4 regions of the Klebsiella africana genome follow, and region 1 is predicted to be linked to each of the others. Evidence: predicted binding sites of a transcription regulator. Region 1 holds the regulator's gene; each other region holds the start of a gene.
What was found. The regulator PhoB, encoded in region 1, activates phosphate uptake and scavenging genes when phosphate is short. The targets are predictions, from matches to a motif close to CTGTCATAAAACTGNCNNAT.
Positions count from the first base shown of each region.

Region 2: a site for PhoB is predicted at 2,583-2,602, ahead of pstS (phosphate ABC transporter substrate-binding protein PstS). Genes of this name have one in related genera too.
Region 3: a site for PhoB is predicted at 5,915-5,934, ahead of uvrB (excinuclease ABC subunit UvrB). Genes of this name have one in related genera too.
Region 4: a site for PhoB is predicted at 4,770-4,789, ahead of serA (phosphoglycerate dehydrogenase). Genes of this name have one in related genera too.

Region 1 covers NZ_CP084874.1:4,063,066-4,070,896, reverse strand. The annotation lists gene sbcD (exonuclease subunit SbcD) at 1-380, opposite strand, end outside; gene phoB (phosphate response regulator transcription factor PhoB) at 563-1,252, shown strand; gene phoR (phosphate regulon sensor histidine kinase PhoR) at 1,274-2,569, shown strand; gene LGL98_RS19650 (hypothetical protein) at 2,649-2,990, opposite strand; gene brnQ (branched-chain amino acid transporter carrier protein BrnQ) at 2,982-4,301, shown strand; gene proY (proline-specific permease ProY) at 4,389-5,762, shown strand; gene malZ (maltodextrin glucosidase) at 5,914-7,731, shown strand; gene LGL98_RS19630 (LysR substrate-binding domain-containing protein) at 7,728-7,831, opposite strand, start outside.
Region 2 covers NZ_CP084874.1:5,221,495-5,229,325, forward strand. The annotation lists gene glmU (bifunctional UDP-N-acetylglucosamine diphosphorylase/glucosamine-1-phosphate N-acetyltransferase GlmU) at 1-338, shown strand, start outside; gene glmS (glutamine--fructose-6-phosphate transaminase (isomerizing)) at 522-2,351, shown strand; gene pstS (phosphate ABC transporter substrate-binding protein PstS) at 2,689-3,729, shown strand; gene pstC (phosphate ABC transporter permease PstC) at 3,858-4,817, shown strand; gene pstA (phosphate ABC transporter permease PstA) at 4,817-5,707, shown strand; gene pstB (phosphate ABC transporter ATP-binding protein PstB) at 5,755-6,528, shown strand; gene phoU (phosphate signaling complex protein PhoU) at 6,579-7,304, shown strand; gene LGL98_RS25080 (carbohydrate porin) at 7,783-7,831, shown strand, end outside.
Region 3 covers NZ_CP084874.1:3,565,473-3,573,303, reverse strand. The annotation lists gene bioA (adenosylmethionine--8-amino-7-oxononanoate transaminase) at 1-929, opposite strand, end outside; gene bioB (biotin synthase BioB) at 1,142-2,182, shown strand; gene bioF (8-amino-7-oxononanoate synthase) at 2,179-3,336, shown strand; gene bioC (malonyl-ACP O-methyltransferase BioC) at 3,320-4,075, shown strand; gene bioD (dethiobiotin synthase) at 4,068-4,790, shown strand; gene LGL98_RS17270 (ABC transporter ATP-binding protein) at 4,732-5,454, opposite strand; partial or broken gene LGL98_RS17265 (hypothetical protein) at 5,544-5,753, opposite strand; gene uvrB (excinuclease ABC subunit UvrB) at 6,165-7,831, shown strand, end outside.
Region 4 covers NZ_CP084874.1:782,876-790,706, reverse strand. The annotation lists gene pepP (Xaa-Pro aminopeptidase) at 1-1,250, opposite strand, end outside; gene LGL98_RS03895 (YecA/YgfB family protein) at 1,274-1,852, opposite strand; gene zapA (cell division protein ZapA) at 2,019-2,348, shown strand; RNA gene ssrS (6S RNA) at 2,390-2,573, shown strand; gene LGL98_RS03880 (5-formyltetrahydrofolate cyclo-ligase) at 2,672-3,268, shown strand; gene serA (phosphoglycerate dehydrogenase) at 3,352-4,584, opposite strand; gene rpiA (ribose-5-phosphate isomerase RpiA) at 4,854-5,513, opposite strand; gene argP (DNA-binding transcriptional regulator ArgP) at 5,681-6,574, shown strand; gene LGL98_RS03860 (oxidative stress defense protein) at 6,629-7,396, opposite strand; gene argO (arginine exporter ArgO) at 7,486-7,831, opposite strand, start outside.

The DNA of each region.
Region 1 (7,831 bases):
CAGAAGATGGCGCCCGGCGTGCCGTCGCGCAACGGCAGCTCAATCGGCGCGTAGCCGGCGTTCGCCACCACGGTGGTGTGTAAAAAGGCGAGGATATCGCGGGATTCATTGAGCATCGCCACCGAGTCGTGGTTGCCCGCCAGCACCACCAGGCGACAGCCGGTCTGCTGCAGCTGGACGACGAAACGGTTATACAGTTCGCGGGCGTAGCTCGGCGGCGAGCCGGTATCAAAAATATCGCCAGCCACGATAATGGCGTCGACTTCATGCTCCTGTGCGCGGTCCAGTAGCCAGGTAAGAAAAGCGTCGTGTTCGGCCGCGCGACTTTTGCTGTAAAAATTCTGGCCCAGGTGCCAGTCGGAGGTGTGAAGGAGGCGCATAAATCTTCCCTAGCGAAAAAAGCATGGGCGGCAGTATACCATTTGTTGGTGAGGGGTAAGTCCGCGTCGTGCTTCAAAATACCCGATCATCAGACGGTCATTTTTTTCATAAATCTGTCACAAAAGTGACGCATAATGACGCCGCACTTCTATACTGATGGCTAAAAAACACAGGGTAAATAATGGCGAGAAGAATTCTGGTCGTTGAAGATGAAGCTCCAATCCGCGAGATGGTCTGCTTTGTTCTGGAGCAAAATGGCTTTCAGCCTGTCGAAGCGGAAGATTATGACAGCGCGGTGAATCAACTCAATGAACCCTGGCCTGATTTGATTCTCCTGGACTGGATGCTGCCGGGTGGTTCGGGGCTGCAGTTTATTAAACTGCTCAAGCGTGAGGCGATGACGCGGGATATCCCGGTAGTAATGCTGACCGCGCGTGGGGAAGAAGAGGATCGCGTTCGCGGCCTGGAGACCGGCGCGGATGACTACATTACCAAGCCTTTCTCTCCGAAAGAGCTGGTGGCGCGAATCAAAGCGGTGATGCGCCGTATTTCGCCGATGGCGGTGGAAGAGGTGATTGAAATGCAGGGACTGAGCCTCGATCCTTCATCGCACCGGGTGATGACCGGCGACAATCCGCTGGACATGGGGCCGACGGAATTTAAATTATTGCACTTCTTTATGACCCATCCGGAGCGGGTATACAGCCGCGAACAGCTGCTGAACCACGTCTGGGGGACCAACGTTTATGTGGAAGACCGCACGGTTGACGTCCATATTCGCCGCCTGCGCAAAGCGCTGGAACACAGTGGCCATGATCGTATGGTGCAAACGGTTCGCGGCACGGGGTATCGTTTCTCCGCCCGTTTCTGAATTTTGACAGGAGTGTGACCCGTGCTGGAACGGCTGTCATGGAAAAGGCTGGCGCTGGAGCTCTTTTTAGCGTGTATTCCGGCCCTGATTCTGGGGGCGTTTGTGGGCCATCTGCCGTGGTTTTTACTGGCGGCAGTGACCGGTTTGCTGATCTGGCATTTCTGGAATTTGATGCGCCTGTCGTGGTGGCTATGGGTGGACCGGAGCATGACTCCTCCGCCAGGCCGCGGCAGCTGGGAGCCGCTGCTGTATGGTCTGCATCAGATGCAGATGCGTAATAAAAAGCGTCGACGTGAGCTGGGAAGCCTGATTAAACGCTTTCGCAGCGGGGCGGAATCGCTGCCGGATGCGGTCGTTTTGACCACGGAAGAGGGTGCCATTTTCTGGTGTAATGGCCTGGCGCAGCAGATTCTAAACCTGCGCTGGCCGGACGACAGTGGCCAAAACATTCTTAACCTTCTGCGCTATCCCGAGTTCGCCAACTATCTGAAGCAACGCGATTTTTCAAAGCCGCTCAATCTGGTGCTAAATAACGCCCGTCATCTGGAAATTCGCGTGATGCCCTACAGCGACAAGCAGTGGCTGATGGTGGCGCGCGACGTGACGCAGATGCATCAGCTGGAAGGGGCGCGGCGGAACTTTTTCGCCAACGTCAGCCATGAACTGCGCACCCCGCTAACGGTGCTGCAGGGCTATCTGGAGATGATGCAGGAGCAGGTGCTGGAGGGGGCGACCCGTGAAAAGGCCCTGCACACCATGCGGGAGCAAACTCAGCGTATGGAAGGCCTGGTGAAGCAGCTGCTGACGCTGTCGCGCATTGAAGCCGCGCCGGCGCTGGCGATGAATGACCGCATCGACGTGCCGATGATGCTGCGGGTGGTGGAGCGCGAGGCGCAAACCCTCAGCCAGGAAAAACAGACGCTGATCTTCACCGTTGACGAGCAGCTCAAGGTGCTGGGTAATGAAGAGCAGTTGCGCAGCGCCATTTCCAACCTGGTCTATAACGCGGTGAACCACACCCCGCCAGGGACCGAAATTCGCGTTAGCTGGCAGCGAACGCCACAGGGGGCGCTGTTCAGCGTCGAGGATAACGGGCCGGGTATTGCGCCGGAGCATATTCCTCGTCTGACCGAGCGTTTTTATCGGGTGGATAAGGCTCGCTCCCGGCAAACGGGGGGCAGCGGCCTGGGACTGGCGATCGTCAAACACGCGGTTAACCATCACGACAGCCGGCTGGAAATCGACAGCACAGTGGGCAAGGGAACCCGCTTTAGCTTCCTGCTCCCGGAACGATTAATTGCCAAAAATGACGCCTGATCGACGCGCTGTCAGTTTATCTTGCCAATGACCAGCTTCAGCTGGTCATTTTCATTGGCAGTCGTTTTTTCTCGCCTATTTAATGAGCGTGCGCTGCTTTTTTGTTCGCATGATAAGCCACGGGTTTTCTATCAATATGGTAAATGATTCTGGTATGAAAGTCATAACCAGCATAATCATCTGCTTTTGCGATCGTGCCTTGCTTTAAAACGTTATAAGCGTTTAAATTGCGCTTGCGCAGTCGATGACAGACTGTTTTTGCGTGGTAATACCAAAAACAATTCTTTCCCACGCCGCTTCGGGAGCATATCTCGCTGAGTTTACCGGCAATGGCCGCTGTATCGTCCCTGAGAGGGGAGCGCGGTATTTTTCCATTTTTTACAACACCACATCCACAGGCAGTAATGAATTTATGACCCATCAGTTAAAATCTCGCGACATCATAGCGTTGGGCTTTATGACCTTCGCGTTGTTCGTTGGCGCAGGCAACATTATTTTCCCTCCGATGGTGGGCTTACAGGCGGGCGAGCACGTCTGGACGGCGGCGATCGGCTTTTTGATCACTGCGGTGGGGCTGCCGGTGCTGACGGTGGTCGCGCTGGCGAAAGTCGGCGGCGGTGTTGAAAGCCTGAGCACCCCGATTGGTAAAGTGGCCGGTATCCTGCTGGCGGTGGTGTGTTATCTCGCGGTGGGACCGCTGTTCGCGACGCCGCGCACCGCGACCGTCTCCTTTGAGGTCGGCATTGCGCCGCTGACCGGCGACGGCCCGCTGCCGCTGCTGATCTACAGCGTTATCTACTTCGCGCTGGTGATCCTGGTCTCGCTCTATCCGGGGAAACTGCTGGATACAGTCGGCAATTTCCTTGCGCCGCTGAAGATTATTGCCCTGATCGTGCTGTCGGTTGCCGCCATCGTCTGGCCGGCGGGCCCGATCAGCGACGCGCTGGAAGCGTATCGCACGGCGCCCTTCTCCAATGGCTTCGTCAACGGCTACCTGACCATGGATACCCTTGGTGCGATGGTATTTGGCATCGTGATTGTTAATGCCGCTCGCTCACGCGGCGTCAGCGAAGCACGACTGTTGACCCGCTACACCGTTTGGGCTGGCCTGATGGCGGGCGTCGGTCTAACCCTGCTGTATCTGGCGCTGTTCCGTCTGGGCTCTGACAGTGCCACCCTCGTGGACCAGTCCGCCAACGGCGCCGCGATCCTCCACGCTTACGTGCAGCATACCTTCGGCGGGGCGGGCAGTTTCCTGCTGGCGGCGCTGATCTTCATCGCTTGCCTGGTGACGGCGGTGGGCCTGACCTGCGCCTGCGCCGAGTTCTTTGCCCAGTATCTGCCGTTCTCCTATCGCACGCTGGTCTTTATCCTCGGCCTGTTCTCTATGGCGGTCTCCAACCTTGGCCTGAGCCATCTGATTCAGGTGTCGATTCCGGTGCTGACCGCTATCTATCCGCCGTGTATCGCACTGGTTGTATTAAGCTTTACCCGCGGTTGGTGGCATAATTCGTCCCGCGTTATCGCACCGGCCATGTTTATCAGCCTGATGTTTGGTATCATTGACGGGATTAAGTCATCGGCGTTTGCCGCGATTCTGCCGGGCTGGACCGCGCGTCTGCCGCTGGCGGAGCAGGGCCTGGCCTGGCTGATGCCCACTGCCGTGATGGTAATCCTCGCGGTGATCTGGGATCGCGCAGCCGGACGTCAGGTGACTTCCAGCGCGCATTAACTGGCGTTGAGGACAAGCGTTTAACCACGGGACTTCGGGTTCCGTGGTTTTTTATTTTTTGTGTTAAACGGCATTGAAAAGACCACGATGGAAAGTAGTAACAAGCTTAAGCGCGGGCTAAGCACCCGGCATATCCGCTTTATGGCCCTGGGTTCCGCCATCGGCACCGGGCTTTTTTACGGCTCAGCCGACGCCATTAAAATGGCCGGACCCAGCGTGCTGTTGGCCTACATTATCGGTGGCGTCGCGGCATATATCATTATGCGGGCGCTCGGTGAGATGTCGGTGCATAATCCCGCCGCCAGCTCATTCTCCCGCTATGCCCAGGAAAACCTCGGCGGTCTGGCGGGCTATATCACCGGCTGGACCTACTGCTTTGAAATCCTGATCGTCGCCATCGCCGACGTTACCGCCTTCGGTATCTACATGGGCGTCTGGTTCCCGACGGTGCCGCACTGGATCTGGGTGCTCAGCGTGGTGCTGATCATCTGCGCCGTCAACCTGATGAGCGTCAAGGTGTTTGGCGAGCTGGAGTTCTGGTTCTCGTTCTTCAAAGTGGCCACCATTATCATCATGATCCTCGCCGGGTTCGGCATCATTATCTGGGGGATCGGCAACGGTGGCCAGCCGACGGGGATTCATAACCTGTGGAGTAATGGCGGCTTCTTCAGCAACGGTTGGCTGGGGATGGTGATGTCGCTGCAGATGGTGATGTTCGCCTACGGCGGCATCGAAATCATCGGTATTACCGCCGGTGAGGCGAAAGACCCGGAGAAATCCATTCCGCGCGCGATCAACTCGGTGCCGATGCGTATTCTGGTGTTCTACGTCGGCACGCTGTTCGTCATTATGTCCATCTACCCGTGGAATCAGGTGGGAACCGACGGCAGCCCCTTCGTCCTGACCTTCCAGCATCTGGGCATTACCTTCGCGGCCAGTATTCTTAACTTCGTGGTCCTGACGGCTTCGCTGTCGGCGATTAACTCCGACGTATTCGGGGTGGGCCGTATGCTGCACGGCATGGCAGAGCAGGGGAGTGCGCCCAAAGTGTTCGCCAAAACCTCGCGTCGCGGTATTCCGTGGGTGACAGTGATGGTGATGACCATTGCGTTGCTGTTTGCGGTATACCTTAATTACATCATGCCGGAGAACGTTTTCCTGGTGATCGCCTCCCTGGCCACCTTTGCCACGGTGTGGGTGTGGATTATGATCCTGCTGTCACAGATTGCCTTCCGCCGCCGTCTGTCGCCAGAAGAGGTCAAGGCGCTGAAGTTCAAAGTCCCTGGCGGGGTGGTGACCACGGTGATCGGCCTGCTGTTCCTGGCCTTTATTATCGCCCTGATCGGCTATCATCCGGACACCCGTATCTCGCTGTACGTCGGTATAGCGTGGATTGCGCTGTTGCTGCTCGGCTGGGTCTTTAAGACCCGCCGTGAGCGCCGTCTGGCGCAGGCGCAGTAATCAACATCGCCCCGGTCAGCATCGCGCGACCGGGGCGGCTTACGGTCCCGCGTCCTCCCCCGTTATCCTCCCCCAAAAAATCCTGTGATGATGAGTTCTGCGCCTGATGGCTATGGCAAGGTGTGCCCATTCTGCACAATGAGGATTCACGATGTTGAAGGCATGGCACCTTCCGGTTGCACCCTTTATCAAGGTGCAACAGGACCGACTATTTATTACTCTGTGGTTAAGCGGTGAGTCGCTGCCGCAGCGGATCACGCTGCGCGCGGAAGAGGATAACGAAGAGCTGTCGCTGCCGATGCAGCGGCTCCGCCAGGCGCCGCAGCCAGGCGTGGTGGCATGGCGCGGCGAAATCTCTCTCGCCAGCGGCCAGCCGCGCCGCCGCTACAGCTTTAAGCTGCTGTGGGCCGACCATCAGCGCTGGTTTACGCCACAAGGCTTCACCCGATTCCCGCCGGCCAGGCTGGAGCAGTTCGCCATTGACCTGCCGGACGCCGGCCCGCAGTGGGTAGCCGACCAGGTTTTCTACCAAATTTTTCCCGATCGCTTTGCCCGCAGCGCCGCGCGTGACGCCGACCAGGATGCGGTCTATTACCATCATGCGGCGGGACGGGAGATTGTGCGCAAGGGGTGGGACGAACCGTTAACCGGCGAGGCGGGCGGGTCGACGTTCTACGGCGGCGATCTCGACGGCATCAGCGAAAAACTTCCCTATCTGAAGCAGCTCGGCGTAACCGCTCTGTATCTGAACCCGGTTTTTGCCGCCCCCAGCGTGCATAAATACGATACCGAGGATTATCGGCGCGTCGATCCGCAGTTTGGCGGCGACGCGGCGCTGCTCCGGCTGCGCCACAACACCCAGCGGGCGGGAATGCGCATGATCCTCGACGGCGTGTTCAACCATACCGGCGATTCTCATCCCTGGTTCGACCGCCACCAGCAGAGCAGCGGCGGCGCCGGCCATTCCCCGGATTCGCCGTGGCGCGACTGGTTTACCTTCTCCGAGGAGGGGCAGGCGCACAACTGGCTGGGCTATGCCAGTCTGCCGAAGCTGGACTATCGGTCGACCAGCCTGGTCAACGAGATCTATGCCGGTGAAGACAGCATCGTACGCCACTGGCTGAAGGCGCCATGGAGCATGGACGGCTGGCGTCTGGACGTGGTGCATATGCTGGGCGAAGGCGGCGGGGCGCGGAATAACCTGCAGCATATCGCCGGCATTACCCAGGCGGCGAAGCAAGCGCAGCCGGAAGCTTTTGTCTTTGGCGAACATTTTGGCGATGCGCGACAATGGCTGCAGGCGGATGCCGAAGACGCGGCGATGAACTATCGCGGCTTCACCTTCCCGATCTGGGGATTCCTCGCCAATACCGATATCTCTTACGATCCGCAGAAAATAGACGCCCAGACCTGTATGGCGTGGATGGATAATTATCGCGCCGGGCTGTCGCATCAGCAGCAGCTGCGGATGTTCAACCAGCTCGACAGCCATGATACGGCGCGTTTTAAATCTCTTCTTGGCAAAGACGTAGCGCGCCTGCCGCTGGCGGTGGTGTGGCTGTTCAGCTGGCCGGGGGTTCCGTGCATCTACTACGGCGATGAGGTGGGCGTGGATGGCAATAACGATCCGTTCTGCCGGAAACCGTTCCCGTGGGACCCGGCGCTGCAGGATAGCCAGCTGCTGGCGCTCTATCAGCGGATGGCGAAACTGCGTAAGGCCCACCAGGCGCTGCGCTACGGTGGCTGTCAGGTGATTTACGCCGAGGATAATGTGGTGGTGTTTGTCCGCGTCTACAAACAGCAGCGGGTGCTGGTGGCGATTAACCGCGGGGAAGCCTGCGAGGTGGTTATCGAGGATTCCCCGCTGCTGAACGTGGCTGGGTGGACGCTGCAGGAGGGTGCCGGCGCCTTCCTGGACGGGGTGCTGACCCTCCCGGCCATCTCTGCCAGCGTCTGGTCCGGCCGTTAATGATAGAGCTGGCTCAGCAGGTCGCCGCGGAGGAGCGCCTCCCGCCACCAGCGCTGAGCCAGACCATCATTCCCGCTGCGCCAGGCCATATAGGTAATAT
Region 2 (7,831 bases), 1.2 Mb from region 1:
GTAACTTCGTGGAAATGAAAAAAGCGCGTCTCGGAAAAGGCTCCAAGGCGGGTCATCTGACCTATCTGGGCGATGCGGAGATCGGTGATAATGTCAATATCGGCGCGGGCACCATCACCTGCAACTACGATGGCGCGAATAAGCATAAAACGATTATTGGCGATGATGTCTTTGTCGGCTCGGATACTCAGCTGGTGGCGCCCGTCATGGTAGGCAACGGCGTTACTATCGCCGCCGGGACCACCGTTACGCGCAATATCGCCGATAACGAGCTGGTGTTGAGCCGCGTACCGCAGGTCCATAAGCAGGGCTGGCAGCGTCCGGTGAAGAAGAAATAATTTGGATTATCGCCGGGGAAATTTCCCCGGCGAACCAGGATGAGAGGGTCAACATAGATCCCCGTCCGCAGGCAGTACCATAACAATAACCCCACTCTCTACAAGGCTCGGGGCGCCCGGAAAACGGGCAAATACAGGTCAGCGACAACGCATGGCATATCGCCATTATCAGGAAATTTAACTATGTGTGGAATTGTTGGCGCAGTCGCGCAGCGTGATATTGCTGAAATCCTTCTCGAAGGTTTACGTCGTCTGGAATACCGTGGCTATGACTCTGCCGGTCTGGCAGTGGTCGACAGCGAAGGTCATATGACCCGCGTGCGTCGCCTGGGTAAAGTTCAGATGCTGGCTCAGGCGGTAGAAGAGCAACCGTTACACGGTGGCACCGGGATCGCCCATACTCGCTGGGCGACGCACGGCGAACCGTCTGAGAGCAATGCGCATCCGCATGTTTCTGAACACATTGTGGTGGTCCATAACGGGATCATCGAGAACCATGAGCCGCTGCGCGCCCTGCTGCAGTCTCGCGGCTACGTCTTTGTCACCGAGACCGATACCGAAGTTATCGCCCATCTGGTGCACTGGGAGCTGGAACAAGGCGGTACCTTGCGTGAAGCTGTCCTGCGCGCCATCCCGCAGCTGCGCGGCGCCTACGGTACGGTGATCATGGATACCCGTGACCCGGGAACTCTGCTGGCTGCCCGCTCCGGTAGCCCGCTGGTGATTGGCCTGGGCATGGGCGAAAACTTTATCGCTTCCGACCAGCTGGCATTGCTGCCAGTGACCCGCCGCTTTATCTTCCTCGAAGAGGGCGATATTGCCGAAGTCACTCGCCGCTCGGTGGTGATTTTTGATAAGTCCGGTGCACAAGTGAATCGCCAGGAGATCGAATCCAATCTGCAGTATGACGCTGGCGATAAAGGTATCTACCGCCACTATATGCAGAAAGAGATTTTCGAGCAGCCGAACGCGATTAAGAACACCCTGACCGGGCGCATCAGCCATGGCGAAGTGGATCTCAGCGAGCTGGGACCGAACGCCAATGAAATGCTGGCTCAGGTTGAACATATTCAGATTGTTGCCTGTGGGACGTCCTATAACTCCGGTATGGTCTCCCGCTACTGGTTCGAAGCACTAGCCGGCGTCCCGTGCGATGTGGAAATCGCCTCCGAATTCCGCTATCGCAAGTCCGCGGTGCGTCGCAATAGCCTGATGATCACTCTCTCCCAGTCGGGTGAAACCGCCGATACCCTGGCGGCGCTGCGTCTGTCGAAAGAGCTAGGCTATCTCGGCTCGCTGGCTATCTGCAACGTGCCGGGCTCGTCACTGGTGCGCGAGTCCAATCTGGCGCTGATGACCAAAGCAGGAACGGAAATCGGTGTTGCCTCGACCAAAGCCTTTACCACTCAGCTAACCGTGCTGTTGATGCTGGTGGCGAAACTGGCGCGACTGAAAGGTCAGGATGCGTCTATTGAGCATGATATCGTCCACGGCCTGCAGGCTCTGCCGAACCGTATCGAGCAGATGCTCTCCCAGGACAAGCGTATTGAGCAGCTGGCAGAGCGTTTCTCTGATAAGCATCATGCGCTGTTCCTTGGCCGCGGCGATCAGTACCCGATCGCTATGGAAGGGGCGCTGAAGCTGAAAGAGATCTCCTACATTCACGCGGAAGCCTATGCGGCGGGCGAGCTGAAACACGGCCCGCTGGCGCTGATTGATGCGGAAATGCCGGTGATCGTGGTGGCGCCGAACAACGAACTGCTGGAAAAACTGAAATCCAACATCGAAGAGGTTCGTGCCCGCGGCGGTGAACTGTATGTCTTTGCCGACGGTGAAGCCGGCTTCAACGGTAGCGATAACATGCACATCATTGAGATGCCGCATGTGGAAGAGACCATCGCCCCTATCTTCTATACGGTTCCGTTGCAGCTGTTGGCTTATCACGTCGCGCTGATCAAAGGCACTGACGTTGACCAGCCGCGTAACCTGGCGAAATCGGTCACGGTTGAGTAAAGCATCCTGTCTTGCAAAGGGCTGCCGGCGGCGGCCCTTTTTTATTTTCACTTGCTGTTTGTCATCGATTTTGTGCGCAATATTTTGGCTGGTGGTAGATGACAAACGAACGTTTTGCGGTCCGATTTCGCTGTCATAAAAAGAAAATTATTCTGTCATTGCACGGTCATGATTACAGATAACTATCTGAGTTGTATGACTATTATTTGCTGTAAAATCCCTTCTTTCGACCTGTCATAAAACTGTCATAATTCGTACATTTTACTGTCACCTCTTTGACCTATTTTGCTCACCATAGCCTCGAAACAATGATTTACGTATCCCAGCAGGAGACATTATGAACGTTATGCGTACCACCGTCGCAACAGTTGTCGCCGCGACCTTATCGATGAGCGCTTTCTCTGCCTTCGCAGCAGCAAGCCTGACTGGCGCAGGCGCAACTTTCCCTGCGCCGGTGTATGCCAAATGGGCTGACACCTATCAGAAAGAAACCGGCAATAAAGTAAACTACCAGGGTATTGGTTCCTCTGGTGGCGTTAAGCAGATTATTGCCAACACCGTTGATTTTGGTGCTTCTGATGCTCCGCTGGCTGATGACAAACTGACCCAGGAAGGTCTGTTCCAGTTCCCGACCGTGATTGGCGGCGTGGTACTGGCGGTTAACCTGCCTGGCGTGAAATCCGGCGAACTGGTGCTGGATGGCAAAACCCTGGGCGATATCTACCTGGGTAAAATTAAAAAATGGGATGACGAAGCGATCGCTAAACTCAACCCGGGCCTGAAGCTGCCGTCGCAGAACATCGCTGTGGTCCGCCGCGCCGATGGTTCCGGTACCTCCTTCGTCTTCACCAGCTACCTGTCCAAAGTGAATGAAGAGTGGAAATCGAAAATCGGCGCCGGCTCTACCGTTAACTGGCCAACCGGTCTGGGCGGTAAAGGCAACGACGGTATCGCCGCCTTTGTTCAGCGTCTGCCGGGTTCGATTGGTTACGTTGAATACGCTTATGCCAAGCAAAACAACCTGGCCTACACCAAACTGGTCTCTGCCGACGGCAAGCCGGTTAGCCCGACTGAAGACAACTTCGCTAACGCCGCAAAAGGCGTTGACTGGAGCAAGTCTTTCGCTCAGGACCTGACCAACCAGAAAGGCGAAAATGCATGGCCGATCACCTCAACCACCTTCATCCTGGTACATAAGGCGACCAACAAGCCGGAACAGACCGCTGAAGTGCTGAAGTTCTTCGACTGGGCGTATAAAAACGGCGGGAAAGAAGCGAATGCGCTGGATTACGCGACGCTGCCGGAAAGCGTGGTAGAGCAGGTTCGCGCAGCATGGAAAACCAACGTCAAAGACAGCAGCGGTAAAGCGCTGTACTAACAGTAGATTTTTGACGAAGATGGCGGGGGCGTTCAGGCGCTGCCCGCCCTACGGTTCAGACTGTAGGCCCGGGAGCCAACGCCACCGGGCATTTATTCGAACAAGTTTTAATACGTAAAGAGTAATCTATGGCTGCAACCAAGCCTGCATTTACCCCTCCGGGGAAAAAGGGTGACATGATTTTCAGTGCGCTGGTAAAACTGGCTGCGCTGATTGTGCTATTGATGCTGGGCGGCATCATCGTTTCCCTGATCATCTCTTCCTGGCCGAGCATTCAAAAGTTTGGCTTTGCCTTTTTGTGGACCAAAGAGTGGGATGCGCCTAACGAGATCTTCGGCGCGCTGGTCCCGATTTACGGAACCCTGGTCACCTCTTTTATCGCGCTGCTGATCGCCGTCCCGGTGAGCTTCGGCATCGCGCTGTTTCTGACCGAACTGTCCCCCGCCTGGCTCAAGCGTCCGCTGGGCATTGCGATTGAGCTGCTGGCGGCAATCCCGAGCATTGTGTACGGCATGTGGGGCCTGTTTATTTTCGCACCGCTGTTTGCGACTTACTTCCAGGAGCCGGTCGGCAACGTCCTGTCGACCATCCCGTTCGTCGGTGCGCTGTTTGCCGGCCCGGCGTTTGGTATCGGCATCCTCGCCGCTGGCATCATTCTGGCCATCATGATCATCCCTTATATCGCCGCGGTCATGCGCGATGTTTTCGAACAGACGCCGGTGATGATGAAAGAGTCGGCCTATGGCATCGGCTGCACCACCTGGGAAGTGATCTGGCGCATCGTTTTACCGTTCACCAAAAACGGGGTGATTGGCGGGGTGATGCTCGGTCTGGGCCGCGCGCTGGGTGAAACCATGGCGGTTACCTTTATCATCGGCAACACCTACCAGCTCGACAGCATCTCGTTGTATATGCCAGGGAACAGTATTACCTCCGCGCTGGCTAATGAGTTCGCCGAAGCGGAAACCGGCCTGCACGTGGCGGCGCTGATGGAGCTGGGTCTGATCCTGTTCGTTATCACCTTTATCGTTCTGGCAGCGTCGAAGTTTATGATTATGCGCCTCGCGAAGAATGAGGGGGCACGCTAATGGCGACCATTGAATTGCAAACTACCGCCGAACTGGCGGAGTCCCGTCGCAAGATGCAGGCCAAACGCCGTATGAAGAACCGTATTGCTCTGGCGCTGTCGATGGCGACCATGGCGTTTGGTTTGTTCTGGCTTATCTGGATCCTGATGGCGACGATAACCCGCGGCTTCGACGGCATGAGTCTGGCGCTGTTCACCGAAATGACGCCGCCGCCGAATACCGCGGGCGGTGGTCTGGCTAACGCCCTCGCCGGCAGCGGCCTGCTGATCCTGTGGGCAACCGTCTTTGGTACGCCGCTGGGTATCCTCGCCGGAATTTATCTGGCGGAGTATGGCCGCAAGTCGGTGCTGGCGGAAATCATCCGCTTTATCAACGACATTCTGCTTTCCGCGCCGTCTATCGTGGTCGGCCTGTTCGTCTACACCATCGTGGTGGCGCAGATGCAGCACTTCTCGGGCTGGGCGGGCGTTATCGCGCTGGCGCTGCTGCAGGTGCCTATCGTTATTCGTACCACCGAAAACATGCTGAAGCTGGTGCCGGATAGCCTGCGTGAAGCGGCCTATGCGCTGGGGACGCCGAAGTGGAAGATGATCTCGGCGATCACCCTGAAAGCCTCCGTCTCAGGGATTATGACCGGGATCCTGCTGGCTATCGCCCGTATCGCCGGGGAAACAGCGCCGCTGCTGTTCACCGCGCTGTCCAACCAGTTCTGGAGCACCGACATGATGCAGCCGATCGCTAACCTGCCGGTGACCATTTTCAAATTTGCCATGAGTCCGTTTGCGGAGTGGCAGCAACTGGCATGGGCTGGGGTATTGATTATCACCCTGTGCGTCTTGCTGCTGAACATCCTGGCGCGCGTTATCTTCGCCAAGAAGAAACACGGTTAATTTTTTGCGGCGCAGCAACTGCTGCGCTGAATGAGGAAGAGATAGAGATGAGTATGGTGAATACAGCTCCGGGTAAGATTTCAGTTCGTAACCTGAACTTCTACTACGGCAAATTCCATGCCCTGAAGAACATCAACCTGGATATTACCAAAAACCAGGTGACGGCGTTTATCGGTCCGTCAGGCTGTGGTAAATCCACCCTGCTGCGCACGTTCAACAAGATGTTCGAACTGTATCCGGAGCAGCGCGCGGAAGGCGAGATCCTGCTGGATGGCGACAACATTCTGACCAACACCCAGGATATCGCCCTGCTGCGCGCTAAGGTTGGCATGGTGTTCCAGAAACCAACGCCGTTCCCGATGTCCATTTATGACAATATCGCCTTCGGCGTGCGCCTGTTTGAAAAGCTGTCCCGTGCTGATATGGACGAGCGCGTGCAGTGGGCGCTGACCAAAGCCGCATTATGGAACGAAACCAAAGATAAACTGCACCAGAGCGGGTATTCTCTCTCCGGTGGTCAGCAGCAGCGTCTGTGCATTGCCCGCGGTATCGCGATCCGCCCGGAAGTGCTACTGCTTGATGAGCCGTGCTCCGCGCTGGACCCGATCTCCACCGGGCGTATCGAAGAGCTGATCACCGAGCTGAAACAGGACTACACCGTCGTTATCGTGACTCACAACATGCAGCAGGCTGCGCGTTGCTCCGACCATACGGCATTTATGTATCTTGGCGAGCTGATTGAGTTCAGCAACACGGACGACCTGTTCACCAAGCCCGCGAAGAAACAAACTGAAGATTATATTACTGGCCGCTACGGTTGATTTGCCCTTGTGCTTTCAGGCTCTCACCAGTTGGGCAATCAGGAGACACCATGGACAACCTAAATCTTAACAAACATATTTCCGGCCAGTTCAACGCTGAACTGGAGTATATCCGCACCCAGGTGATGACCATGGGGGGGCTGGTGGAGCAACAGCTTTCTGATGCGATCACCGCCATGCATAACCAGGACAGCGATCTGGCGAAACGCGTGATTGACGGCGACAAACAGGTCAACATGATGGAAGTGGCGATCGATGAAGCGTGCGTGCGCATCATCGCCAAGCGCCAGCCGACCGCCAGCGACCTGCGCCTGGTAATGGCGATCATCAAGACTATCGCTGAGCTGGAACGTATTGGCGACGTGGCGGATAAAATCTGCCGCACCGCGCTGGAGAAGTTTTCCCAGCAGCACCAGCCGCTGCTGGTGAGCCTCGAATCGCTGGGCCGCCACACGGTGCAGATGCTGCATGACGTACTGGATGCATTTGCGCGTATGGATCTCGACGAAGCGGTACGTATCTATCGTGAAGATAAGAAAGTCGACCAGGAGTATGAAGGCATCGTGCGTCAGCTGATGACCTACATGATGGAAGACTCGCGCACTATCCCCAGCGTCCTGACGGCGCTGTTCTGCGCACGCTCCATCGAGCGTATCGGCGATCGCTGCCAGAATATCTGCGAATATATTTTCTACTTCGTTAAAGGTCAGGATTTCCGTCACGTTGGCGGCGATGAGCTGGATAAACTGCTCGCTGGCAAAGATCCGAAAGAGTAATAATCATTCTGTCTAATTCTGGTAAATGGCTTTATCAGAATTAGATATGTTTTTCCCGGCGGCAGCGAGATTGCTGAGATTATCGTCACAATTAACAATCTGCCCGTTTGAGTTATTCATTTTATCGCGTAACAATCAGCGTCCACTCCTGAGCTTTAACGCTCAGGGTGGTTTAAACGGATTGTGACTGCGACAGCAGGCAAAACCTGATATTGCCCCACGGCGGCGATATCAGGTTTTTTTGTTTTATGCGGGCCAATAATGGCTGAATGAGGGTTGCTACCGCGATGTGCGGGCAAAACCTGAAGAGGATTATCTGTTAAAGCAGATCGTCTTCTTCAGGTTTTTTTGTTTTTGTCTAACCGCAAAAATAATAGCTATTGCGACATCAAACGGTATGGATACGGCTATTAGCACCGCACGGAATAGGGGTTGCTGTCGTGTTTTATTTACGCCAATGATTATATAAGGGAATATTATGATGAGAAAAAACAGGATCGCTTCGGCGATAGTCTTGCTGGCGCCGC
Region 3 (7,831 bases), 500 kb from region 1:
AACGTGGGGCCGTGCATAAAGCAGCCGGCTTCGCCATTGCTGATGGTTTCTGCCACCGTTCGGGTGGTGATGGCGGCGGAAAGGGTCATGGTGCCGCCGGTCAGCGCTTTACCCAGACACAGAATGTCGGCGGTAATCCCGGCATGTTCACAGGCGAACAGCTTGCCGGTGCGGCCAAAGCCGGTGGCAATCTCATCGGCGATCAGCAGTATTCCTTCCCGGTCGCACATTTTACGCACCCGCTTCAGCCACTCCGGATGGTACATCCGCATACCGCCCGCGCCCTGGACGATCGGTTCGAGGATCACCGCGGCGATGTCGTGACGATGCGCGGCCATCAGGCGGGCAAACGGCACCATATCCATCTCATCCCACTCGCCGTCGAAGCGGCTTTGCGGCGCGGGGGCGAACAGGTTATCCGGCAGGTAGCCCTGCCACAGGCTGTGCATCGAGTTCTGCGGATCGCAGACCGACATCGCACCGAAAGTATCCCCGTGATAGCCGTTGCGGAAGGTCAGAAAACGACGACGTGGTTCGCCTTTGGCCTGCCAGTACTGCAGCGCCATTTTCATCGCCACCTCTACCGCCACCGAACCGGAATCAGCGAGGAAAACGCACTCCAGCGAGGACGGGGTCATCGCCACCAGCTGACGGCACAGCGCCACCGCCGGCGGATGGGTGATCCCGCCGAACATCACGTGCGACATTTGGTCAATTTGCCCCTTCAGCGCCGCATTGAGGCGCGGGTGATTGTAACCGTGGATCGCCGCCCACCAGGAGGACATGCCGTCAATCAGCTGTTCACCGCCGGCGAGGGACAGCTCGCAACCGTGGGCGGAAACCACCGGGTAGACCGGCAAGGGGGAAGTCATAGAGGTGTAGGGGTGCCAGATGTGGCGCCGATCGAAGGCGAGATCGTCCAGTGTCATAATCGACTTGTAAACCATTTTGAAAACATTTAGGTTTACAAGTCTACACTGAACTTACTTACAATGAAACGTACACAAAATATTTCGCGCAGCATCGAGGCGGCAAGCGAGAACATCCCCAGGAGCATAGTTCACTATGTGACTGGGGGGCGCGAGTGCAGCCAACAAAGAGGCTGTGTGAAATAGGAAGTGTACGACCTTTGGAGAGACCAATGGCTCACCGTGCACGTTGGACAATGTCACAAGTAACTGAGTTATTTAATAAACCGCTCATCGATCTGCTATTCGAAGCGCAGCAAATCCACCGCCAGCATTTTGACCCGCGTCAGGTGCAGGTCAGTACGTTGCTGTCGATCAAAACCGGCGCCTGCCCGGAAGACTGTAAATATTGCCCGCAAAGCGCACGCTACAAAACCGGCCTCGAAGCCGAGCGCCTGATGGAGGTTGAGCAGGTGCTGGAATCAGCGCGCCAGGCGAAAAACGCCGGCTCCACCCGCTTCTGCATGGGCGCGGCGTGGAAAAACCCCAATGACCGCGATATGCCCTATCTGGAACAGATGGTGAAAGGCGTCAAGGCGCTGGGGCTGGAGTCCTGTATGACGCTCGGTACGCTCACCGATAGCCAGGCGCAGCGCCTGGCCGAGGCGGGCCTCGATTACTACAACCATAACCTCGATACCTCGCCGGAATTTTACGGCAACATCATCACCACCCGCACCTACCAGGAGCGCCTGGATACGCTGGACAAAGTGCGTGGTGCCGGGATCAAAGTCTGCTCCGGCGGCATTGTCGGGCTGGGAGAGACCGTAAAAGATCGCGCCGGACTGCTGCTGCAACTGGCTAATCTGCCGACGCCGCCGGAGAGCGTGCCGATCAACATGTTGGTGAAGGTCAAGGGCACGCCGCTGGCGGATAACGACGACGTCGACGCTTTCGATTTCATCCGCACGATCGCCATCGCGCGCATCATGATGCCCACCTCTTACGTGCGTCTCTCCGCCGGCCGCGAGCAGATGAACGAGCAGACCCAGGCGATGTGCTTTATGGCCGGGGCGAACTCGATTTTCTACGGTTGCAAGCTACTGACCACGCCGAACCCGGAAGAGGACAAAGACCTGCAGCTGTTCCGCAAGCTGGGGATCAACCCGCAGCAGACGGCGGTGCTGGAAGGCGACAATGAGCAGCAGCAGCGCCTGGAGCAGGCCTTACTCACCCCGGACACTGAGGAATACTACAACGCGGCGGCGCTATGAGCTGGCAGCAACGAATCGATCGGGCGCTGGACGAGCGGCGGGCGGCGGAGGCGTTTCGCCGCCGCCTGCCGGTGACGCACGGCGCCGGGCGCTGGCTGGAGCGGGAAGGGGAGCGCTGGCTTAACTTCTCCAGCAATGACTATCTGGGCCTGAGTCAGCATCCGGCGATTATCGCCGCCTGGCAACAGGGGGCCACGCGCTACGGCGTCGGCGCCGGCGGCTCGGGCCACGTGAGTGGCTATAGCGAAGCCCACCGCGTGCTGGAAGAGGAACTTGCCGACTGGCTGGGCTTTCCGCGTGCGTTGCTGTTTATCTCCGGTTTCGCCGCGAATCAGGCGCTGATTGCCGCCCTGGCGGAAAAAGAGGATCGGATTATCGCCGACCGCCTGAGCCATGCCTCCCTGCTGGAGGCGGCGAGCCTCAGCCCGGCGCAGCTGCGCCGCTTTGCCCACAATGACCCGCAACAGCTCGCGCAACGGCTGGCGAAACCGCTGGACGGTCAGCAGCTAGTTGTGACGGAAGGGATCTTCAGTATGGATGGCGACAGCGCGCCGCTATCGGCCATTCACGCTGCAGCGCATACCGCCGGGGCGTTATTGCTGGTGGATGACGCCCACGGCATCGGCGTAATCGGTGACGAAGGGCGTGGAAGCTGCGCCGCGCAGGCGGTGCGTCCTGAGCTGCTGGTGGTTACTTTCGGCAAGGCGTTTGGGGTGAGCGGTGCGGCGGTACTGTGCAGTGAATCGATGGCCGATTATCTGCTGCAGTTTGCTCGTCACCTGATCTACAGCACCGCGATGCCACCCGCCCAGGCGGTGGCGCTGAGCGCTGCCCTGCGGGTCATTCGCAGCGATGAGGGCCAGCAGCGGCGGGAAACCTTAGCCGCCCGCATCCGTCAGTTCCGCGAGGGGATGGGCGAGACGTCGCTGGGGTTGACCGATTCCGTCAGCGCGATCCAGCCGCTGATCGTCGGAGATAACGCCCGGGCGCTGGCCCTGGCCTGCCGTCTGCGCGACGCGGGCTGCTGGGCAACGGCGATCCGTCCACCGACGGTGCCGGTCGGCAGCGCGCGTTTGCGCCTGACCCTGACCGCCGCCCATCATGCTGAAGACATTAACCGTTTACTGGAGACGCTGCATGGCCACGGTGAATAAGCAGGCGGTGGCCGCGGCGTTTGGTCGGGCGGCCAGCGGCTATTCGCAACATGATGAACTGCAGCGGCGCAGCGCCGATCTGCTGCTGCGCCAGCTGGCGCGCCGCGATTTTGCGCAGGTGCTGGATGCCGGCTGCGGCCCCGGTAGCATAAGCCGCTACTGGCGTGAGGCGGGCAGCGTGGTGACCGCGCTGGATCTCTCCGCCGGCATGCTGGCCCAGGCGCAGCGTAACGACGCCGCCCAGCATTACCTGCTGGGCGATATTGAGGCGTTGCCGCTGCCGGACGCCTGCGTCGATCTGGCGTGGAGCAATCTGGCGGTGCAGTGGTGCAACGATCTGCGCGCAGCCCTTGGCGAGCTGTACCGGGTGGTGCGCCCCGGCGGCAGGGTGGCGTTTAGCACGCTGCTCGCCGACTCGCTGCCGGAGCTCAATCAGGCGTGGCGGGCCATCGACGACCAGCCGCATGCCAACCGTTTCCTTAGCGAAGCGGCGGTGCGCGCGGCGCTTAGCGGCCTGCGCGCGACCGGCGAGGTGCATCAGATTAGCCTGCCGTTCGCCGATGCGCTGAGCGCTATGCGCTCGCTGAAGGGCATCGGCGCCACCCATTTGCACCAGGGGCGGACAGCCGCCCCGCTTGGCCGCGGCAAACTGCGCGAGCTGCAGCTGGCTTGGCCGCAGCGGCAGGGCATCTGCCCGCTGACGTATTCTCTTTTTACAGGAGTCATTGAGCGTGACTAAACATTTTTTTGTCACCGGGACCGATACTGAAGTCGGTAAAACCATCGCCAGCAGCGCCCTGCTGCAGGCGGCGAATCTGTTGGGTTTTCACACTGCCGGCTATAAGCCGGTGGCCTCCGGTAGCGAGCTTACCGGCGATGGGCTGCGTAATGAAGATGCGCTGGCCCTGCAGCGCCATAGCCGGGTCGCGCTGCGCTACGACCAGGTGAACCCTTACACCTTCGCCGAGCCGACCTCGCCGCACATTATCAGCGCCGATGAAGGGCGGCCGATCGCCGCGGCCAGGCTCTCCAGCGGGCTGCGTGAGCTGGAAAGTCTCGCCGACTGGGTGCTAGTGGAAGGTGCCGGTGGCTGGTTCACGCCGCTGTCGGACACCCTGACCTTTGCCGACTGGGTGCAAACCGAACAGCTGCCGGTCATTCTGGTGGTGGGGGTTAAGCTCGGCTGTATCAACCATGCGATGCTTACCGCCCAGGCGGTACGCCAGGCGGGGCTGCCGCTGGCAGGGTGGATCGCCAATGACGTGCAGCCGCCGGGTAAGCGCCACGCCGAATATCTGGCGACGCTGAAAAACCGACTGGCCGCGCCGTTCCTCGGCGAAATACCATGGCTTGCCGATATCGCGCAGCGCGACGATCTCGGCCAGTATCTGGACCTCAGGGCGCTGGATCCAGCGTCATCCACTGCGCCAGCAGCGGCTCATCCAGCGCCATAATATCGCCTTCGGCGACGTTACGCCCCCGGTGCAAGACACAGAAGCGATCCGCCACCCGGCGGATAAAGGGCAGGTGCTGCTCGGCGAGCAGCACCGTCAGGCCGATATCGCGATTTAACCGCAGCAGCAGGTCCGCCAGCTTTTGCAGGCAGCGCGGCCCTCTGCCGCGCGAGGGTTCATCAAGGATCAGCAACCGCGGCTGGACGATCAGCGCCCTGGCCAGCGCCAACTGGAACTGATCGTCGTCGCTCAGCGAGGCGCCTTTGCGCTGGCGTAGGGCATAGAGCTCGGGAAAGTACTCATAGATTTCGCCGCCGCTGGCGTTTACCCCGGGGTTCCCGGCCGCGAGGGCAATGTGCAGATTCTCTTCCACGCTGAGCTGGGAAAAGATGCGTTTATCCTGTGGCACATAGCCGATACCGATGGCGCTGCGCGACTGAGCGGACAGGGGAGTGAGATCCCGCGGCGGGGCGCCAATGTCATGCCAGGTCATCCGACCGCTGGTGACCGGCAGGTGGCCGGCAATGCAGTTAACCAGTGTGGTTTTTCCCATGCCTTCGCGTCCCAGTACGCCAATGCACTCTCCCGGGCGTAGTTCAAGATCGACATTCCACAGTGAGTGCTGGTTACCGTAAAAATGATTTACTGCCTGTAAATTCAACATGGACGTTTTCTCCTTATCCTGGCGTCAGGGCGACAGAAAGATGCTGCAAAACTCTTGCCAGGAAAAAGAACGCTCGGAAAAAAGCGCGGAACGCCGATACCATCGGGCACCGTCAGCGCCAGGGCTGCACTTTTCCGGTGCCCGACGCTAAAGAGTGGTGCAAAAAGCAGCAAAAATCGAGCGGCTTTAAACGGATAGTTATCAAAAATAGTTCGATAAAAATTTTTCGCCGCACGGTTTACGGCGAAAGACGATAAGCGCCGGGCGGCGGCGGTCTTGGGCTGCAGACAGTTATCCACTATTCCTGTGGATAACCTTGTGTATTAGAGTTAGAAAACCTGCGGTAAGCTAGAGCGTACGCGGCCTGCGGCTGAATTGGCGCGAAAGACGTCTTTTCTTTAAATTTATTAAATATCAGTTAGTTAAATAAAATCAATGGGTGTAAGAAAAGCGTCATCTACTGCCATAAAACTTTCACCCGTCCGCTTGACAAATGTTAAAAGGGTAAAATTTCTGGGGATAACCCTGACAGTTGGACGATTATTTCGCCCGGCGGGCGTTTTGTACCCCACTTGCTGGCTAAAAAGGCCGCCTTCTGGCGCTATCATAAATGCGTACTGGTTAAATATCCAGTATATTTGGTTGGCAAAAAACGGCCCGAAGGGTAGAATTAAACACCGGCCGCTAAATCTTTCTTCAGGTTCTGATCGATGAGTAAATCGTTTGTACTGCATTCTGCCTTTCGTCCCTCCGGAGACCAACCGGAAGCCATCCGTCGCCTGGAAGAGGGGCTGGAGGATGGACTTGCGCATCAGACGCTGCTGGGGGTCACCGGTTCAGGGAAAACCTTCACCATCGCCAACGTCATTGCCGATCTGCAGCGGCCGACGATGGTGCTGGCGCCAAACAAAACCCTGGCGGCCCAGCTCTACGGCGAGATGAAAGAGTTTTTCCCCGAGAATGCCGTCGAGTATTTCGTCTCCTATTACGATTACTACCAGCCGGAAGCCTACGTCCCCAGCTCAGATACTTTTATTGAGAAGGACGCCTCGGTAAACGAACATATCGAGCAGATGCGTTTGTCGGCGACCAAAGCGCTGCTTGAGCGGCGCGATGTGGTGGTGGTGGCCTCGGTCTCGGCGATCTACGGCCTCGGCGACCCGGACCTGTATCTAAAGATGATGCTGCACCTGACGGTGGGGATGCTTATCGACCAGCGCGCTATCCTGCGCCGCCTGGCCGAGCTGCAGTATACCCGCAACGATCAGGCCTTCCAGCGCGGCACCTTCCGGGTGCGCGGTGAGGTGATCGACGTCTTCCCGGCGGAATCCGACGATATCGCCCTGCGCATTGAGCTGTTTGACGAAGAGGTCGAGCGCCTGTCGCTGTTTGATCCGCTTACCGGCCACGTGGAATCCACGGTGCCGCGCTACACTATTTATCCCAAGACGCACTACGTGACGCCGCGGGAGCGCATCGTCCAGGCGATGGAAGAGATCAAGCTGGAGCTGGCGGAGCGGCGCAAGGTGCTGCTGGCAAATAACAAGCTGCTGGAAGAGCAGCGCTTAACCCAGCGCACCCAGTTTGACCTCGAAATGATGAACGAGCTGGGCTACTGCTCGGGTATTGAAAACTACTCGCGCTACCTCTCCGGGCGCGGGCCTGGCGAGCCGCCGCCCACCCTGTTTGACTATCTTCCGGCGGACGGCCTGCTGGTGATCGACGAATCCCACGTCACGGTGCCGCAGATCGGCGGCATGTACCGCGGCGACCGGGCGCGTAAAGAGACGCTGGTGGAGTACGGCTTCCGCCTGCCGTCGGCGCTGGATAACCGGCCGATGAAGTTTGAAGAATTCGAAGCGCTGGCGCCGCAAACCATCTACGTGTCGGCGACACCCGGCGCCTACGAGCTGGATAAATCCGGCGGCGAGGTAGTGGATCAGGTGGTGCGGCCGACCGGTCTGCTTGACCCGCTGATCGAAGTGCGGCCGGTGGCGACCCAGGTCGACGATCTGCTGTCGGAGATCCGCCTGCGCACGGCCATCAACGAGCGTGTGCTGGTCACTACTCTTACCAAGCGGATGGCGGAAGACTTAACCGAGTACCTTGAGGAGCACGGCGAGCGCGTGCGCTATCTGCACTCGGATATCGACACCGTCGAACGTATGGAGATTATCCGCGACCTGCGCCTTGGCGAGTTTGACGTGCTGGTGGGGATCAACCTGCTGCGTGAGGGGCTCGATATGCCGGAGGTATCGCTGGTGGCGATCCTGGATGCGGACAAAGAGGGCTTCCTGCGCTCCGAGCGCTCGCTGATCCAGACCATCGGCCGTGCGGCGCGCAACGTCAACGGCAAAGCCATCCTCTACGGCGATAA
Region 4 (7,831 bases), 2.0 Mb from region 1:
AGATTTTCGTTGCCGTCTTCGGTAATGACAATGTCATCTTCAATACGGATGCCGATGCCGCGATACTGCGGCGGCACGTCGGCATCGGTGGCGATATACAGCCCCGGCTCGACGGTCAGCACCATTCCCGGCTCCAGTACGCGCGAACGGTCGGTGTCATAGTTACCGACATCGTGCACATCCAGCCCCAGCCAGTGGCTCAGGCCATGCATGAAGTACGGACGATGGGCGTTGTTGGCGATGAGCTCGTCAACTTCGCCTTTCAGGATCCCCAGCCGTACCAGGCCGGTAATCATAATACGCACCACTTCCTGGTTAACCTGATAGATCGAGGTGCCCGGACGATAAAGCTCCAGCGCGGTTTCCAGCGATTCGAGCACGATGTCGTAGATTTCGCGCTGCGGCTGGGTGAATTTACCGTTTACCGGGAAGGTGCGCGTGATATCGCCCGCATAGCCGCGATATTCGCAGCCGGCGTCAATCAGGACTAAATCGCCGTCGCGCAGTTCAGATTCGTTTTCGGTGTAGTGCAGAATGCAGCCGTTTTCGCCGCCGCCAACGATGGTGTTATAGGAGGGGAAGCGTGCCCCGTGGCGGTTGAATTCATGGAGAATTTCACCTTCCAGCTGATATTCGAACATGCCAGGGCGGCATTTTTCCATCGCCCGGGTATGGGCCAGCGCGGTTATCTCCCCGGCGCGGCGCATCACGGCAAGCTCTTCCGCGGATTTAAACAGGCGCATCTCATGCACAATGGGCCGCCAGTCGATAACCGAGTTCGGCGCCTGCAGATTCTGGCGCGAGCCTTTGCGCAGTTTTTCGAGGGCGTTGAACACAATCTCATCGGCATAGGCATATTCGCCCTGGGCGAAATAGATAGCGTCCAGACCGTTGAGCAGCTGATACAGCTGCTGGTTGATTTCGCTGAACGCCAGCGCCCGGTCGACGCCAAGCTTCGCCGGCGCGGCCTCCTGGCCCAGACGGCGCCCAAACCAGATCTCAGCGGTCAGATCGCGAACCCGGTTGAACAGCACGCTATGGTTGTGGGTTTCATCGCTTTTAATCAACACCAGCAGCGCTTCCGGTTCGTTAAAGCCGGTGAAGTACCAGAAATCGCTGTTCTGCCGGTAGGGATATTCCGAATCTGCACTGCGCACCGCTTCCGGTGCAGCGAAAATCAGCGCCGCGCTGCCTGGCTGCATCTGCGCCAACAGCGCCTGGCGACGCGAGAGAAATTCCTGCTGAGTCATGACGCCCCCTGAACGAATTTTAGTTAGTGTAGTGTCGGTTTGCGGACTTCCGGTGCGGTTGGCTGCTGACGCGCAAAGGTGTCGTGGCACAGCAGTGCGGCAACGCGGACATACTCGATAATCTCCTCCAGAGACATCTCCAGCTCTTCCTGATCTTCGTCTTCATCGTAGCCCAGTTGGGCAATATTACGCAGATCGTCAATCGCTTCCCCGGTTTCATCTTTCACTTTATCCAGCTTCGGCTGGCTGACGCCCAGGCCGAGAAGGAAGTGGTTGACCCAGCCGGCAAGGGCGTCGGCGCGGTCGAAGACGCTCACCGCATCGCCTTCCGGCAGATACAGCTGAAACAGGAAGCCGTCGTCATCCAGAGAGTCGCTGATGGCGGAATGCATGTTACGCAGCGCCTGAGCCAGCTCATGACCAAAGGCGAGGCCTTCGTTGGTCAGGTCGTGCACCAGCGGCTGCCAGCTGCTGTCCGTGTTGCCGCCGCACAGCAATCCGCTGATCAAACCGTGCATTTCGGCCGGGGTGAGACCTACCCCTTGTTGGTTCAGTAACTGGTCTACATCGTTGTAACCAGGCATTTCGTTCTGTATAGACATGCGCATTCGTCATCGTTGGGAGGAATATTCATGGTATGCTACCACTTTGGACCCTGGTGAACCAGAATAGGGCTTGTATCTTCGCACCAGGGTAGCTATAGTGTCGCCCCTTCGCAGACCCGGGTCAGGGTGTGAAGGCAGCGCAGTCAATCAGCAGGAAGGTGGCATGTCTGCACAACCCGTAGATCTCCAAATTTTCGGCCGTTCACTGCGAGTGAATTGCCCGCCTGAACAAAGGGATGCCCTGAATCAGGCAGCTGAAGACCTTAATCAGCGGTTGCAAGATTTAAAAGAACGCACTAGAGTCACAAATACTGAGCAGCTGGTCTTCATCGCCGCGTTGAACATCAGCTATGAGTTGACTCAGGAAAAAGCGAAGACCCGCGACTACGCTTCCAGCATGGAGCAGCGCATTCGCATGCTTCAGCAGACTATTGAACAGGCATTGCTTGAGCAAGGTCGCATAAGCGAAAGACCAGGGTCGAAGTTTGAATAACACTTTGCAGTTAACTGTGTTAGAGTAATCGCAAGAACAAAATTTCTCTGAGATGTTTGCAAGCGGGCCAGTCCCCTGAGCCGATATTTCATACCACAAGAATGTGGCGCTCCACGGTTGGTGAGCATGCTCGGTTCGTCCGAGAAGCCTTAAAACCGTGACGACACATTCACCTTGAACCAAGGGTTCAAGGGTTACAGCCTGCGGCGGCATCTCGGAGATTCCCTTCTTTACTTCGCATCATCCCCCATACGTGTTTTCGGCTGAAGCCGCCCTGTATTACACTTGCTCCTATTGTTTCGCCAGCTCGTAACGAGACCTGCATGACTATACAGCCCGATACCCTGCTCTCCCGTCAGCATATTCGCCAGCAGATCCGCGATCGTCGACGCGCACTCAGCCCGGCGCAACAGCGCCTGTTTGCCCAACAGGCCGCCGAGCGGATGATGGCCTGGCCGCCGATAGTTCTCGCCCACAACGTGGCGCTGTTTCTCTCCTTTGACGGCGAGCTGGACACCCAGCCGCTGATCGACCAGCTCTGGCGCGCCGGCAAGCGGGTGTATCTGCCGGTGCTACATCCGTTTAGCCCAGGCAATCTGCTGTTTTTACACTACCATCCGCAGAGCCAACTGATCGTGAATCGCCTGAAGATCCGCGAACCGAAGCTCGATGTGCGGGATGTGCTGCCGCTGGCTGAACTCGATGTGCTGGTGACCCCGCTGGTGGCCTTCGATGTCAGTGGCCAACGGCTGGGAATGGGCGGCGGTTTTTACGACCGGACGCTGCAAAACTGGCAGCAGTATCGCCTGCAGCCGGTGGGCTACGCGCACGACTGCCAGCAGGTGGATAGCCTGCCGAGCGAAGAGTGGGATATCCCGCTGCCGGCGGTCATCACCCCGGGAAAAACCTGGTGTTGGTAGGTACGCGGGGACGAGAAATTCAGCCTGGAAAGTATTAACAAAAAAACGGGCAGGTACGCGACCTGCCCGAGAGGCAAAAATGATTAGAACAACAGACGGGCGCGGATAGTCCCCGGGATCGCTTTCATTGCCTGCAGCGCCTGCTGGGCAACATCTTCTTCCGCTTCAATATCAATCACCACGTAGCCCATCTGCGGCGACGTTTGCAGATACTGGGCGGCAATGTTGATGCTCTGCGCGGCGAAGATTTGGTTGATTGCGGTCAGGACGCCCGGCCGGTTCTCATGGATATGCAGCAGACGGCGGCCGCCGTGCAGCGGTAGAGAAACTTCCGGGAAGTTAACTGCCGACAGGGTTGACCCGTTGTCAGAGTATTTCGCCAGCTTGCCAGCCACTTCCAGACCGATGTTCTCCTGCGCTTCCTGAGTGGAGCCACCGATATGCGGTGTGAGGATCACGTTATCAAACTCGCACAGCGGCGAAGTGAAGGGGTCGCTGTTGGTCGCAGGTTCAGTCGGGAAGACGTCGATAGCCGCCCCGGCCAGATGCTTACTGGCCAGCGCATCGCATAGCGCCGGAATGTCCACCACGGTACCGCGGGAGGCGTTGATCAGCAGCGCGCCCGGCTTCATCAGCGCCAGTTCTTCCGCGCCCATCATATTTTTGGTAGAGGCGTTTTCCGGCACGTGCAGGCTGACCACATCGCTCATGTTCAGCAGGTCGGAGAGATGCTGTACCTGAGTGGCGTTGCCGAGCGGCAGTTTGTTTTCAATATCATAGAAGAAGACGTGCATTCCCAGCGATTCCGCCAGAATGCCAAGCTGGGTACCGATGTGGCCGTAACCGATGATGCCCAGCTTTTTACCACGCGCTTCGAAGCTGCCGACCGCCTGCTTGTTCCACACCCCGCGGTGCGCTTTGGCGTTGGCTTCCGGCACGCCGCGCAGCATCAGCAGCAGTTCGCCGATCACCAACTCGGCCACCGAGCGGGTGTTAGAGAACGGCGCGTTAAACACCGGAATACCGCGCTTCGCAGCGGCGTTCAGATCGACCTGGTTGGTCCCGATGCAGAAGCAACCGACGGCAACCAGTTTTTCCGCTGCGGCGAAAATCTCTTCAGTCAGATGGGTACGGGAACGCAGGCCGATGAAATGGGCATCACGGATCGACGCTTTCAGCTGTTCGGAATCCAGCGCGCCTTTATGAAATTCAATGTTGGTGTAACCCGCTGCGCGAAGGCTATCGATTGCCTTTTGATGCACACCTTCAACCAGCAGAAATTTAATCTTGTCTTTTTCCAGTGATACCTTAGCCATTTCCCCGTCCTGTTTTTTCTTAACTGATGTCGTGCTGAACGAAAGTTCGTCTCAGCAACATATCAAAAAAAACTATCGCGGCAATATGAACGTTTGCGTCGCCGTCCTGAAGAAATGTCATCCAGAGGGAAATCGCAGGACAAAACACCAGAAAGAGAAGAAATGGTAGCGTGTAAATCAGAATGGTTGCATAAATGTGACAGAAGTCACCAAATTGCACCTGGTGAAAAAATATTTGCGAGGGAGCCGGTCGGCTCCCTGCGGACAGACTATTTTACGATGGTCTTCACGCCGTCGGCAGTACCAATCAGCGCCACGTCGGCGCCACGGTTGGCGAACAGCCCCACGGTGACGACGCCAGGAATACCGTTGATCGCGTTTTCCAGCGCGATCGCATCGAGAATTTCCAGGCCGTGCACGTCAAGGATCACGTTGCCGTTATCGGTCACCACGCCCTGACGGTACTCTGGACGACCGCCCAGCTTGACCAGCTGACGCGCCACGGCGCTGCGCGCCATCGGAATGACTTCAACCGGCAGCGGGAATTTGCCCAGAATATCAACCTGCTTGGAGGCGTCGGCGATGCAGATAAATTTATCCGCCACAGAAGCGATAATCTTCTCGCGGGTCAGCGCCGCGCCGCCGCCTTTGATCATCTGCATGTGACCGTTGATCTCATCCGCGCCATCAACGTAGATCCCCAGGCGATCGACACTGTTAAGATCGAAGACGGTGATCCCGAGGCTTTTCAGCTTTTCGGTGGAGGCGTCGGAGCTGGAAACCGCCCCTTCGATCTGCCCCTTCATGGTGCCCAGCGCGTCAATAAAATGGGCCGCCGTCGAGCCGGTGCCTACGCCGACAATAGTCCCTGGCTGTACATATTGCAGCGCCGCCCAACCTACCGCTTTTTTCAGTTCATCCTGCGTCATAATTATGGTCCGAGATGTGAATGCCTGTGGCGCATTATAGAACATCGACAGTGGAAATGTCCCTGCGATGCAGATCACACAACTGAGCAGACCAATTTCGTCTGTATCAAATAAAAATTTATGTCATAGTGCGAGATAACGATTAGTTATGGGGGCACGCCAGAATAATGAAACGACCGGACTACAGGACATTACAAGCACTGGACGCGGTGATTAGGGAACGAGGATTTGAGCGCGCCGCGCAGAAGCTATGTATTACCCAGTCCGCCGTCTCCCAGCGCATTAAGCAGTTGGAAAACATGTTCGGCCAGCCGCTGCTGGTGCGTACCGTGCCGCCGCGCCCCACCGAGCAAGGACAGAAACTGCTGGCTCTGTTGCGCCAGGTTGAACTGTTGGAAGAGGAGTGGCTGGGCGATGAACAAACCGGTTCCACGCCGCTGCTGCTGTCGCTGGCGGTGAACGCCGACAGTCTGGCCACCTGGCTGCTGCCGGCGCTGGCCAACGTTCTGTCAGACTCCCCTATTCGTCTCAACCTGCAGGTGGAAGATGAAACCCGCACCCAGGAGCGCCTGCGCCGTGGGGAAGTGGTGGGCGCAGTGAGTATCCAGCCGCAGGCGCTGCCTAGCTGCCTGGTGGATCAGCTGGGGGCGCTCGATTACCTGTTTGTCGCCTCAAAAGAGTTTGCGCAACGCTATTTCCCGAACGGCGTGACGCGTTCGGCGCTGCTGAAAGCACCAGTCGTCGCCTTCGACCATCTGGACGATATGCATCAGGCGTTCCTGCAGCAAAATTTCGACCTGCCGCCGGGCAGCGTGCCCTGCCATATCGTCAATTCATCGGAAGCTTTCGTGCAGCTGGCGCGCCAGGGCACCACCTGCTGTATGATCCCGCATCTGCAGATCGAAAAAGAGCTCAACAGCGGCGAACTTATCGATCTTACCCCGGGCCTGTTCCAGCGCCGCATGCTTTACTGGCACCGCTTCGCCCCGGAAAGCCGCATGATGCGCAGGGTAACCGATGCGCTCATCGACTACGGCCACAAGGTGCTGCGTCAGGATTAAACCACAGACATAAAAAAGCCACTTCAGGGAAGTGGCTTTTTTTGTTTCTCGCGCTTACTGCGCCGGTTTCGGCGCTTCGGCCGGTTTCGCCGGCGAGGCCGGAGCGGCTGCCTGAGCCGGCTGCAGTTCAAAGACCACATCAACCTGGTCGTCAAACTGAATCGTCGCCTGCTCGTAGGTTTCCTGGGCGGAAACCGGCGCAGCGTCAGCGGCCTTCATCATGCGAACCATCGGGCTCGGCTGGTAATTAGAGACATGATAGCGCACGCTGTACACCGGCCCCAGCTTGCTGTGGAAACCTGCCGCCAGCTCCTGCGCCTGATGCACGGCGTCGTCGATCGCCGCTTTACGCGCTTTATCTTTATAAGCATCTGGTTGCGCAACACCCAGCGAGACAGAGCGAATTTCGTTGAGACCAGCTTTCAGGGCGCCGTCCAGCAGACCGTTGAGTTTATCCAGCTGGCGCAAGGTCACTTCTACGGTGCGCACCGCACGATAGCCTTTCAGAATACTTTTCCCGTTCTGATAGTCGTAATCAGGCTGGGTACGTAGATTCGCCGAACTGATATCCTTTTTGGCAATACCGCTCTTTTCAAGGAAAGAGAGATATTGCGCAACGCGATCGTCAGCCTGTTTTTTTGCCGACGCGGCGTCTTTTGCCGCCACGTTCACTTCGATCGCCAGGGTGGCGATGTCCGGAACCGCGGCAACGCTTGCTGTGCCTGAAGTCACAATGTGCGGGCCATCCGGCAATTCGCTGGCCTGTGCCGCCATCGAGGTTAATCCGAGTGCTGCCGCCAGGGCTAAGACTTTTAACTTCACTGTCGTTTCTCCATGTTACTTAAATCGCCCTTACGGGACGCATGCCAGCAAGCTTAGCGCGTACAGCAGGAAAGTCCATCGGACAACGCTTAGTTGAGCAACGCCATGAGATGGCTGACGCCTTCTCTTGCCAGCTGAAACGCAATAAACCACATGACGGCGCCGACCACAATATTGATGATCCGCTGGGCTTTGGCGGTACGCAGCCGCGGTGCCAGCCAGGCGGCTAACAGCGCCAGACCAAAGAACCACAGGAAAGAGGCGCTAATGGTCCCCAACGCAAACCAGCGCTTCGGCTCGACGGCCAGCTGGCCTCCCAGACTGCCCAGCACCACAAAAGTATCGAGGTAAACGTGCGGGTTCAGCCAGGTCACCGCCAGCATGGTGATAATGATTTTCCAGCGCCCCTGCTGCATCACCTCGGCGCTGGCGAGT